3 regions of the Promicromonospora sp. NPDC090134 genome follow, and region 1 is predicted to be linked to each of the others. Evidence: riboswitches for the same ligand, from Rfam matches in the RefSeq annotation. Region 1 holds a riboswitch; each other region holds the start of a gene.
The links. Region 1 has a riboswitch for thiamine pyrophosphate ahead of ACIPN7_RS11240 (YkoF family thiamine/hydroxymethylpyrimidine-binding protein). Riboswitches for the same ligand answer to the same signal wherever they lie in the genome.

Region 1 (3,260 bases):
AGGCCGACGCCGGTGGTCACCACCGTCCACGGGGCCGAGAGCACCCGCGGGTCGATGAGCCCGGTGGCCGAGCCGGCGGCCCAGACCGCCAGGAGCAGCGCGATACCTGCGCCGGCGGCCAGCGGCACCGGCTTGCGCAGACCGAGGCGGCGGATCCCCGGGCGGACGTCAGCCCCCGGCTCGATCGCCCGGCGCCCGGGGGCCGCGGCCGGGCGGGCCTGGACGACGGCGGTCACGACGTGCTCCAGGCCTGCTCGGCGGCCTCGCCGGCGACGGGACCGAACCGCTCGTCGAAGAGGTCGGTGGCCCGCAGCGCAGGCCGGTCGAGCTCGCCGGCGAGCAGGTCGATCGTGTCCTGGGTGCGCTCGATCCCGTCGGTGAGGTCCGACGGGATCTCGGGCCGGGCCGCGGTGTCGATGAGGTACTGCGCGTCGGCCTCGGTCAGCCCCTGGTCCTCGACGTAGTACCCCTCCTTCCAGATCTCGGGGTTCTCGTAGATCCAGACCCGCGCCTGGGCCCAGGCGGTGACGTACTGGCGCAGCGCGGCTGCCTTGGCGGGGTCGCGCACGACGTCGGTCGGACCGTAGAGGTGGCTCGGGTCGTCCCGCAGACCGTGGCGCAGGGACGTCGCTCCGTCCGCCGCGTACTTGTCGAGGTAGCGCAGCAACGCGGTGCCGCCGACCGGGGCGACGTCGACCTCACCGGCGGCCAGCGCGGTGGGGTACACGTCGCCGGTGGACGGCAGCTCGACCAGCTCCACGTCGTCCTGACCGAGCCCCGCCGACCGCAGGGACTTCAGGACGAGCGCGCCCTGGGCCTGCCCGGGGCTGAACGCGATCCGCTTGCCGCGCAGGTCCGACAGGTCGTCGAGCTCGACGCCGGGAGCGCCGGCGAGCTCGTAGACGGGGTGCTCCGCCCAGTCCTCCCGGTACTGCGAGGCGTAGATCTGCACGTCGAGCCCGGTCCAGGCCGCGTGGATCGGCGGGATCTCGGCGACCGCGCCGATGTCCAGCACCCCCGCGTTGAACGCCTCGATGGTCTGCGGGCCGCCGGAGACGTTGGCCCACTCGATCTCGAAGTCGAAGTCCGAGTCGATCTCGTCGCCGGCCAGCTCGAAGGCCTTCTGCGTCGTGGGGTCGCCGATCGCGAGCGTGGTACCCGCGGGCACCTCGGCGGGCAGTGCGGCATCGGGGGAGAGGTTGCCCGCGCCGTCGTCGTCGGCCTGCGCTCCGACGGCGCAGCCGGAGGTGAGCAGCACGAGGGCGACGGCGGCGGCGGCGCGGGCGCCGCGGGTCGGTGCCGTGGCCGAGGACGTGGCCGAGGTCGCGGTGCGGTGGTTCGTCGGGCGGCGCGAGGCCGCTCTGGCGGGTGTGCGGAGGGGCATGAGGGCGTCCGATCGTCGGGGCCGGGTCTCCTGACGACGGCGAGGTATAGGCGCGAGTCCCGGGCTTGACCAGGGCCTGGGCGATTGCTCTCACTATTCGGACACCGGGATGGGCGTGGCCGGAATGTCCAGGTGGTGTGGTGCGCGCTGTTATGGTGGGCGCCGAGCACGGGAGTCCGGTATGCCGGGCTGAGAGGGAGTAATCGAACTCCGACCGTTGAACCTGATCCGGATCATGCCGGCGCAGGAAGCGACCTCAGGACGCGGCCGTACCGGTCCCGTCCTCCCGTGCCCGACGGATATCCGACGGACAGGGGAGGACCTGATGGCGGACCACGCCACCGCGACCGACGAGACCGCCGAGCTGCGCGGCGACCCGATGCGCTTCGGCGTCGGCGCGCGGATCACCGCGGCGGTGATGTCGGACGACTACGTCGACGTGATCCTGGGCGCGCTGCGGCAGGCCGACACCACGGGGCTGGTCGTCGAGACCGGCGACGTGAGCACGTATGTGGGCGGCGCCGAGGCCGACCTGCTGCGGTACGTGACCGACCTGACGGCCGGGATCGCGGCGTCGGGCAGGCACGCGGCGATCACCGTGCACCTGTCCCGGGGCTGCCCGGGCGAGGTGGCCTGCGACCTGCCCGGCGGGGCCGGCCCGCGGGTCACCGAGGTGCCCCGGGGGAGGGACACCGGCCGGCTCGTCTCGGCCGAGTGGGCGCTGTACCCGCTGGCCGACGACGTCCGCGCGGACGTGACGCCGGACCACATGCGCGACATCTACGCCGCCATCGAGCTGGCCAAGGACAACGGGACGTTCCGCGGCTCGCAGCACTTCGTCACCCGCCTGGAGGGCGACGCCGGCCGCGTCCTCGCCAGCGCCTTCGCCGGCTGGGTCCTCGCGGGCCGCACGGTGCAGCACGTCACCAGCCACCTCACCCTCTCCGTGAACAGCCCGAGCCACACCGCGGGCGGCACCGGTGAGTGAGCCGACGACGCGCCGCCGGGCGCGGCTGCCGCTGCGCGACATCGTGCTCATGGTGATGCTCGGCGTGGTGTTCGGCTTCCTGTACTGGGCGCTCGTGCAGGCGTGGAACGGGCTCGCCGTGGCGATGGGACCGGCCGGAGACCTGGCCCAGCACGTGCTGCTGGGCGGCTGGCTCCTGGTGGCGCCGATCGCGGTCGCGATCATCCGCAAGCCGTTCGTGGGCATCATCGCCGAGGTGATCGCGTCCGTCGTCGAGGTGGTGTTCCTGGGCTCCCCGGTCGGGCCGCTCCTGCTGGTGGCCGCGGCGATCCAGGGCGCGGGCAGCGAGCTCCCGTTCGCGCTGACCCGCTACCGCCGGTTCGGGTGGGGGGTGTACGCGGTGTCGGGCCTGCTGGGCGCGGGCCTGGTCTTCGTGTGGTCCGCGTTCCGGTTCGGCTGGTACGGACAGGACATCCTGGCGCTGCGCCTGGGAATGCAGCTCGTCTCCGGTCTCCTGCTGGGCGGCCTGCTCGCCAAGGTGATCGTCGACCGCCTGTACGGCACCGGCGTGCTCGACGAGTTCGCCATCGGCCGGGCGGACGCCGCGCTCCGCGGGCCCGTGGTGCGCCGTGACCGCTGACGCCGTCGTCGAGGCCACCGGCCTGGAGGCGGTCTACGGCACCGGCGACGGGGTGGGACCCGTCGATCTGCGCATCGACGCAGGGCAGAGCGTGCTCGTGCTCGGCCCGTCGGGTTCCGGCAAGTCGACGCTGCTCCGGCTGCTGCACGGCGCGGTCCCGCACGCGGTCCACGCGCAGGTGGAGGGCGCGGTGAGCGTCGCCGGCCGGTCCGTGGCCGGTACCGGGATCGCGGGGCTCGCCGACGTCGTGGGCGTCGTGGCCCAGGACC
Region 2 (3,260 bases), on a different contig from region 1:
GCTCGGTCAGCCCTTCCTCCTCGAGGAACCGGACGAACCCGTCCCACACCTCCGCGCGCTGCGCGCCCCAGTCGCCGGACGCGTACTGCGGGCCGAGCCACCGCGCGCTCGCCCCGACCAGCTCCGGGTCGAGCTCGGGCGCGGCCTCCAGCAGCACCTGCGCCGCGCGGTCGGGGTCGGCCGCCGCTTCCTCGTACCCGCGCGAGAGCGCGGCCAGGAACCCGCGGGCGACGTCCGGCTCCTCGTCCAGCAGCGACCGGGACGTCGCCACGAGCGGCGTGTACCAGTCGGGGATGCAGTCGAGATGGTCGCGGAACGCGATGGTGTCGACGTCGAGCCCGTCCACCTCGCCCAGCCGGATCGTGTCCCAGGCGTCGAACACCCAGGCGGTGTCGAACTGGTCCTCGGTCAGGCCGATGCGGAAGTCGTCGCTGACGAGCGGCGCGAACTCGACCCGCGCGGGATCGCCGCCGTCGCACTCCACGAGCTTGCTGATCAGAGCCTTCTCGAGGTCGGACTCGTAGGACCCGTACCGCTTGCCCTCCAGGTCCCGGGGCCGGGTGATCCCGTCGTCCGCGAGGCTGATCAGCGACGACGTGTTGTGCTCGATCACGGTCGCGACGGAGACGACGTCGGCGCCCGCCGCGCGCGCCGGGACCAGGCCCTCCGCCACGGAGTAGGCGAAGTCGGCCTGGCCGGCCGCGACGAGCTGCAGGCCGGAGGTCTCGCCGGGCTCGACGATCTCGACGTCGAGCCCCTCCTCCTCGAACCAGCCCTCCGCCTGGGCCAGGTAGAGGCCGGAGTGGTTGGTGTTGGGCGTCCAGTCGAGCACGACGGTGACCTCGCGCAGGCCGCCGTCGGACGCCGCGTCGGCGGTGCCCGCGGCGGTGCCGCAGCCCGCGAGCGCCAGCGGCGCGAGCGCGGCGAGGACCAGGGCGGGGGTACGGGACAGGTTCATGATTTTCCTCTCTGCCACGGCGTCGCGACGCGGGTGAGCGCGGCGACGAGGGCGAAGAACAGGCCGGACAGGAGGGCGATCAGGACGACGCCCACGAAGATCTGGTCCACGGCGTACGCCTTGCGGGACCGCTGCACGAACACGCCGAGGCCGGACTGCCCGGCGAGGTACTCGGCGACCACCGCCGCGCCCACGGCATAGGTCGCGGCGACCCGCAGGCCCGCGAGCGCGCCCGGGACCGACGCCGGCAGGCGGACCAGCAGGAACTGGTCCAGGCGGGTACCGCCCAGGCCGGCGACCATGTCGGAGTGCTCGGCGTCGACAGCGCGCATCGCGCCCACCGCCGAGACCAGGACGGGGAAGAAGACGGTGAGCGACACCAGGATCACCTTGGGCAGCAGGCCGAAACCCGCCCACAGGATCATCAGCGGCGCGAGCACGACCACCGGCACCGTCTGCGTGAGCACGACGAGCGGGTACACCGCGTCGCCGGTCACGCGGGAGGCCGTGACCACGATGCTCAGCAGCAGGCCGGCGACCGCGCCGAGCGCGAGCCCGGCGGCGGCCTCGGTCAGAGTGGTCACGACGTGCGGTCCGAGCAGCGGCGCCACCTCGACGGCGGTCCGGGCCACCTGCGACGGCGCGGGCAGCACGAACTCGGGCACGCCCGCGAGGCGCACCCAGGCCTCCCACACCGCGAGCAGCGCCGCGACGGTCAGGAGCGGGGCGAGGACCCGCCCGGCCCGGCGTCCGACCCGATGTGCGAGGCCTCGCTCGCGCCTGGCCGGACGCCGTCCGGACTGCCGCCACCCGGCAGCCTCGCCCTGCCCCGCCGCCCGCCGCCGCGCGACGGCGCGCGTGCTCACGCCCGGAACTTGGTGACGAGGTCCGCGATGGTGGGGCCGGCGTCGTCGGCGCCCTGGCTGACCTTGATGTTGGACTGGACGCCGTCCGCGCCGGCGGCGAGCGTCGCCTCGTGGACGGCGCGCAGCAGCGCCCACACCTCGTCGGGGCTGCCCTGGACGAACGTGCCCATGGCGCCCACCTCATGAGTGAGCCCGGACGCCTGGATGACGGCGATGGCGGCATCCACGTGCGCGTACCTCGCGTCGGGCGTGCCGCTGGGGCGGGGAGAGACCTGGATCTCGGCAAGCATGTGCGACCTCCGTGCACGGGCATGCCAGAGGTCGCCGGTTCCCGACAGGGGGCGCGCGACCACGTCCCCGCGCAGGGGACGGCCTCGACCGAACGCCCGTGCCGTCAGGCACGTCCTTCCGCTGGCATTACCCAGTTCAAGTGATCGGGTCGACGGCGTCGGGCGTGGTGCCCAGGCCTTCCTCTCAGCCCGGCTACCCCGAGCTCCCCGCGTTGGCGGGGCCACCGTACCGCTGGTCGCGGCAGGTCCGGAAGCCTGCTCACCTTCGAGGCCCGACTTTCTTCGCTTTCAGCAGCGTGAAAGCGAAGAAACTCGGGCCTCGAAGGTGAAGGGGAGGACCAGCCGGATCACTCGCCCGGGTAGACCAGGCCGATCTGCTCGCGGATCGTGTCCAGGGTGGCCATGATCGCCACCGTCTCCTCACGCGGGAGCAGCGGGCTGTCCAGCTCGCCGGCCGCCACCAGGCGCTCGGCCTCGGCCGCCTGGAAGTGCATGCCGCGCCCCGTCACCTCGGCGGTGAAGGTCTCGGTCTCGGTGCCCGAGGCGTCGTAGACGTGCACCGTGGACGGGTTGTACCAGGTCGCGTCGATCTCGATGCGACCCTCGGTGCCCAGGATCGAGGCCCGGTTGGGCCCGCGGGTGTCCGACGCCGACACGGTCGTGGCGACCCGGGCGCCGTCGTACCCGAAGATCGTGGCGACGGTGGCGTCCGCGCCCGTCTCCTTGAACGTGGCGTGCGACTGCACGGTGAGCGGCTCGCCGAACAGGTCCCAGGCGAACGAGACCGGGTAGATGCCCAGGTCCAGCAGGGAGCCGCCGCCCAGGGCGAGGTCGTTGATGCGGTGGCCCGGGTCGTCGGGCAGGTCCTGGGTGTGGTCGACCATCAGGGTGCGCACCTCGCCCAGCGCGCCCGACGCGATGATCTCGCGCACACGCGCCATGTGCGGCAGGAACCGGGTCCACATGGCCTCCAGGACCACGAGCCCCTTCGACTCCGCCAGGTCCACGATCTCGCGCGCCTCGGCGGCGTTGAGCGTGAACGGCTTCTCGACCAGCACGTGCTTGCCGGCCTCGAGCACCAGCTTCGCGGCCTCCGCGTGCATCGGGTGCGGCGTGGCCACGTAGACGATGTCGACCTCGGGGTCG
Region 3 (3,260 bases), on a different contig from region 1:
GTCGGCCCGGGTGGCCGGTGTCAGCCGCCCGCGAAGGGCGGGAGCACGTCGACCGTGACGCCGTCCGGCACGGTCGCCTCGTCCGCCGTGGCCCGGGCGCCCGCGACCAGCAGCGCGCACTTCGGCAGCACGGCACCCAGGGCCGGGTGGGCGGAGGCGAGGGCGCCGCGGAGGGCGGCGACCGACGTCGGACCGTCGAGCTGTTCGGTGGGGCGCCCCGCGGCCTCCCGGGCGCCGGCGAAGTAGCGGACCGTGATCACTCGGCACGCACCCAGTCGCCCGACTTGCCGCCCGTCTTGCGCTCCAGCCGGACGTCCGCGAGCGTGACCGACTTGTCCAGGCCCTTCACCATGTCGATCACGGCGAGGCCGGCGACCGCTACGGCGGTGAGCGCCTCCATCTCGACGCCGGTGCGGTCGGCCGTCCGGACGGTCGCGGTGACGACGACGCCGTCGTCGGTCACCTCCAGGTCCACCGCCGCACCGTGCACGCCGATCACGTGGGCCAGCGGCAGCAGGTCGGGCGTCTTCTTGGCCGCGGCGATGCCCGCGATGCGCGCCACCGCGAGCACGTCGCCCTTGGGCACGGCGCCGTCGCGCAGCGCCTGGATCACGGCAGGGGTGCAGCGGACCAGGCCGGAGGCCGTGGCCGAGCGGACGGTCGGCTGCTTGGCGGTGACGTCGACCATGCGGGCCTGGCCGCGGTCATCGAGGTGCGTGAAGCTCACGGCACCAGGGTGTCATGCCCTCACACGGCGCTGCGCCGCGCGGCGATCCGCACCGCGGCGCGGTGGGCACCCTTCGCGGCGAGGCGCTTGGCGAAGACCGCGGTCCCGGCGGCGACGGCCGCGAACACGGTCGCCTGCAGCAGGTCCAGCTCCGGGTCGTCGGGCTTGTTGGGCGCGTCGTTACCCGTCACGCCCTTCCAGATCATGCTGACCGCCTTCTGGGCGACCCAGCCGGCCGCGATCGTCAGGGCGAGAGTGCCGACCTTCTCGCCGAGTGTCTGTTCCGTCTCAATCTGGGCCATCTCCACACCGTAGTCCTCGGCAGCCGACTAGGCTGCATGGAAACGACAGGGGAGCGCCCCGATGGCGCTGAGAGTGCGGAGAGCCGCAGACCCTTGAACCTGATCCGGGTAACACCGGCGGAGGAAGTCGGAGGAATGATGTCGCGTCTTTCCGGTGCCCACGGGGGCACCATCCCTACCGTCGCGGTCGCGCTGTCGGCGGCGCTGCTGCTCGCCGGGTGCTCCGGCGGCTCCGGTTCCGGCGACGACGCGTCCGGCGCCGGCGACCCGGGGACCGTGACGCTGGTGACCCACGACTCCTGGGCGCTCGACGAGAAGCTGATCGACCAGTTCGAGCAGGAGTCCGGCACGACGGTCGAGGTCAGCGCCGCGGGTGACGCCGGCACGCTGGTGAACCAGCTCGTGCTCACCAAGGACGCCCCGCTCGGGGACGCGGTGTTCGGCATCGACAACACGTTCGCCTCCCGCGCGCTGGAGGCCGGCGTGGTCGAGGAGTACACGTCCGCGGACCTGCCCGAGGGCGCCGAGCAGCTCGGCGGCGCGCTCACGCCCGTCGACCAGGGCGACGTCTGCGTCAACGCCGACGAGGCGTGGTTCGAGGAGTCCGGCCTGGAGGTGCCGACGACGCTGGAGGACCTCGCCGACCCGCAGTACAAGGACCTGCTCGTGGTGACCAACCCGGCGACGTCGTCCCCGGGGCTCGCGTTCCTGCTGGCGACGATCGGGGCGTTCGGCGAGGACGGGTTCGAGGACTACTGGGCCTCGCTCGTCGACAACGGCGTCAAGGTCGCTGACTCGTGGGAGGACGCGTACTACGTCGACTTCTCCGGGGCGGGCGAGGGCGGCGAACGGCCGCTCGCGCTGTCCTACGCGACGTCGCCGGCGTTCACGGTGAGCGAGGACGGCTCGGAGTCGACCACGAGCGCGCTGCTGGAGACCTGCTTCCGGCAGGTCGAGTACGCGGGTGTGCTCGCGGGCTCCGACAACCCGGAGGGCGCCCGGGCGCTGGTGGACTTCCTGCTCACTCACGACGTCCAGGCCGCCCTGCCCGAGTCGATGTACATGTACCCGGCCGACGCGGCCGTGGAGCTGCCCGCCGACTGGCAGAAGTTCGCGCCCCAGGCCGACGCCCCGTTCGAGGTGGACCCGGCCGACGTGAGCGAGCACCGCGACGAGTGGATCGAACGGTGGACCGCGACGGTCGTGGGCTGAGCCGGAGGCGCAGCGCAGGGTGGGGGCCGAGGAACGAGGCACCCGCCCGGAGTGGAGCCGCAGGCTCAGCCCACCAAGGGCGGAGTTTGATGAGGCACGGCCTGCGGCCCGCACCCCTGCTCTGGGGGGCGGCGGTCGCCGTCCCCCTCGGCTTCCTCGCGGTCTTCTTCGCGTGGCCGGTGGCGGCGCTCGTGGTCCGCGGGTTCGTGCCCGACGGCGCGCTCGACCTCACCGGGTTCGTCGAGGTGCTCACCCGCCCGCGCACGTGGCGGCTCGTGGGGCTCACCCTCACCCAGGCCGTGCTCGGCACGGCGTTCTCCGTGCTGCTGGGCCTGCCGCTCGCCTACCTGCTGTACCGGCGGTCGTTCCCCGGGCGCAGCCTGGCGCGCGGGCTGGTGACCGTGCCGTTCGTGCTGCCCGCCGTGGTGGTCGGCGTCGCGTTCCGCGCGCTGTTCGCGCCGAGCGGCACGCTCGGGTTCCTCGGGCTGGAGGAGTCGCTCGCCGGGATCGTCGTCGCGCTCGTCTTCTTCAACGTGTCCGTGGTGGTGCGCACCGTCGGCGGGCTCTGGGAGCGGCTCGACCCCCGAGCCGAGGAGGCCGCGGCCTCGCTGGGTGCGGCACCGGCCCGGGTCTTCCGGACCGTCACGCTGCCGTCGCTCGCGCCCGCGATCACGTCGGCGGCGTCGGTGGTGTTCCTGTTCTGCGCCACGGCGTTCGGGGTGGTGCTGGTGCTCGGCGGCGTGCGGTACGGCACCATCGAGACCGAGATCTGGACCCGCACGACCCAGTTCCTGGACCTGCGCTCGGCCTCGGTGCTGTCGATCCTGCAGCTCGTCGTCATCTCCGCGGCCCTGGCCGTGTCCGCACGCGCCCGACGGCGGCGCGAGGCCGCCCTGCACCTCGTCTCCGCGCGGCGTTCGGCACGCCCGCTGTCCTGGCGGTCGCCCGCCGACGTGGGCGCGGTGCTCGCGGGCACCGCGATCGTCGCCGGGCTCATCGCGGTGCCGCTCGCCGGGCTC

Region 2: linked by a shared signal. The riboswitch ahead of ACIPN7_RS00590 (MTH1187 family thiamine-binding protein) and the one ahead of ACIPN7_RS11240 (YkoF family thiamine/hydroxymethylpyrimidine-binding protein) in region 1 are both predicted to bind thiamine pyrophosphate.
Region 3: linked by a shared signal. The riboswitch ahead of ACIPN7_RS27825 (thiamine ABC transporter substrate binding subunit) and the one ahead of ACIPN7_RS11240 (YkoF family thiamine/hydroxymethylpyrimidine-binding protein) in region 1 are both predicted to bind thiamine pyrophosphate.

Annotation. Positions count from the first base shown of each region.
Region 1 covers NZ_JBIVCZ010000003.1:344,689-347,948, reverse strand. Annotated here, with positions in the region: gene ACIPN7_RS11250 (ABC transporter permease) at 1-236, opposite strand, end outside; gene ACIPN7_RS11245 (ABC transporter substrate-binding protein) at 233-1,384, opposite strand; TPP riboswitch at 1,551-1,636, shown strand; gene ACIPN7_RS11240 (YkoF family thiamine/hydroxymethylpyrimidine-binding protein) at 1,710-2,372, shown strand; gene ACIPN7_RS11235 (ECF transporter S component) at 2,365-2,991, shown strand; gene ACIPN7_RS11230 (ABC transporter ATP-binding protein) at 2,981-3,260, shown strand, end outside.
Region 2 covers NZ_JBIVCZ010000001.1:125,603-128,862, forward strand. Annotated here, with positions in the region: gene ACIPN7_RS00580 (ABC transporter substrate-binding protein) at 1-958, opposite strand, end outside; gene ACIPN7_RS00585 (ABC transporter permease) at 955-1,824, opposite strand; gene ACIPN7_RS00590 (MTH1187 family thiamine-binding protein) at 1,821-2,114, opposite strand; TPP riboswitch at 2,225-2,327, opposite strand; gene ACIPN7_RS00595 (Gfo/Idh/MocA family protein) at 2,462-3,260, opposite strand, start outside.
Region 3 covers NZ_JBIVCZ010000014.1:120,508-123,767, reverse strand. Annotated here, with positions in the region: gene ACIPN7_RS27840 (MoaD/ThiS family protein) at 21-260, opposite strand; gene moaC (cyclic pyranopterin monophosphate synthase MoaC) at 257-727, opposite strand; gene ACIPN7_RS27830 (DUF4235 domain-containing protein) at 748-1,029, opposite strand; TPP riboswitch at 1,067-1,172, shown strand; gene ACIPN7_RS27825 (thiamine ABC transporter substrate binding subunit) at 1,168-2,241, shown strand; gene ACIPN7_RS27820 (ABC transporter permease) at 2,331-3,260, shown strand, end outside.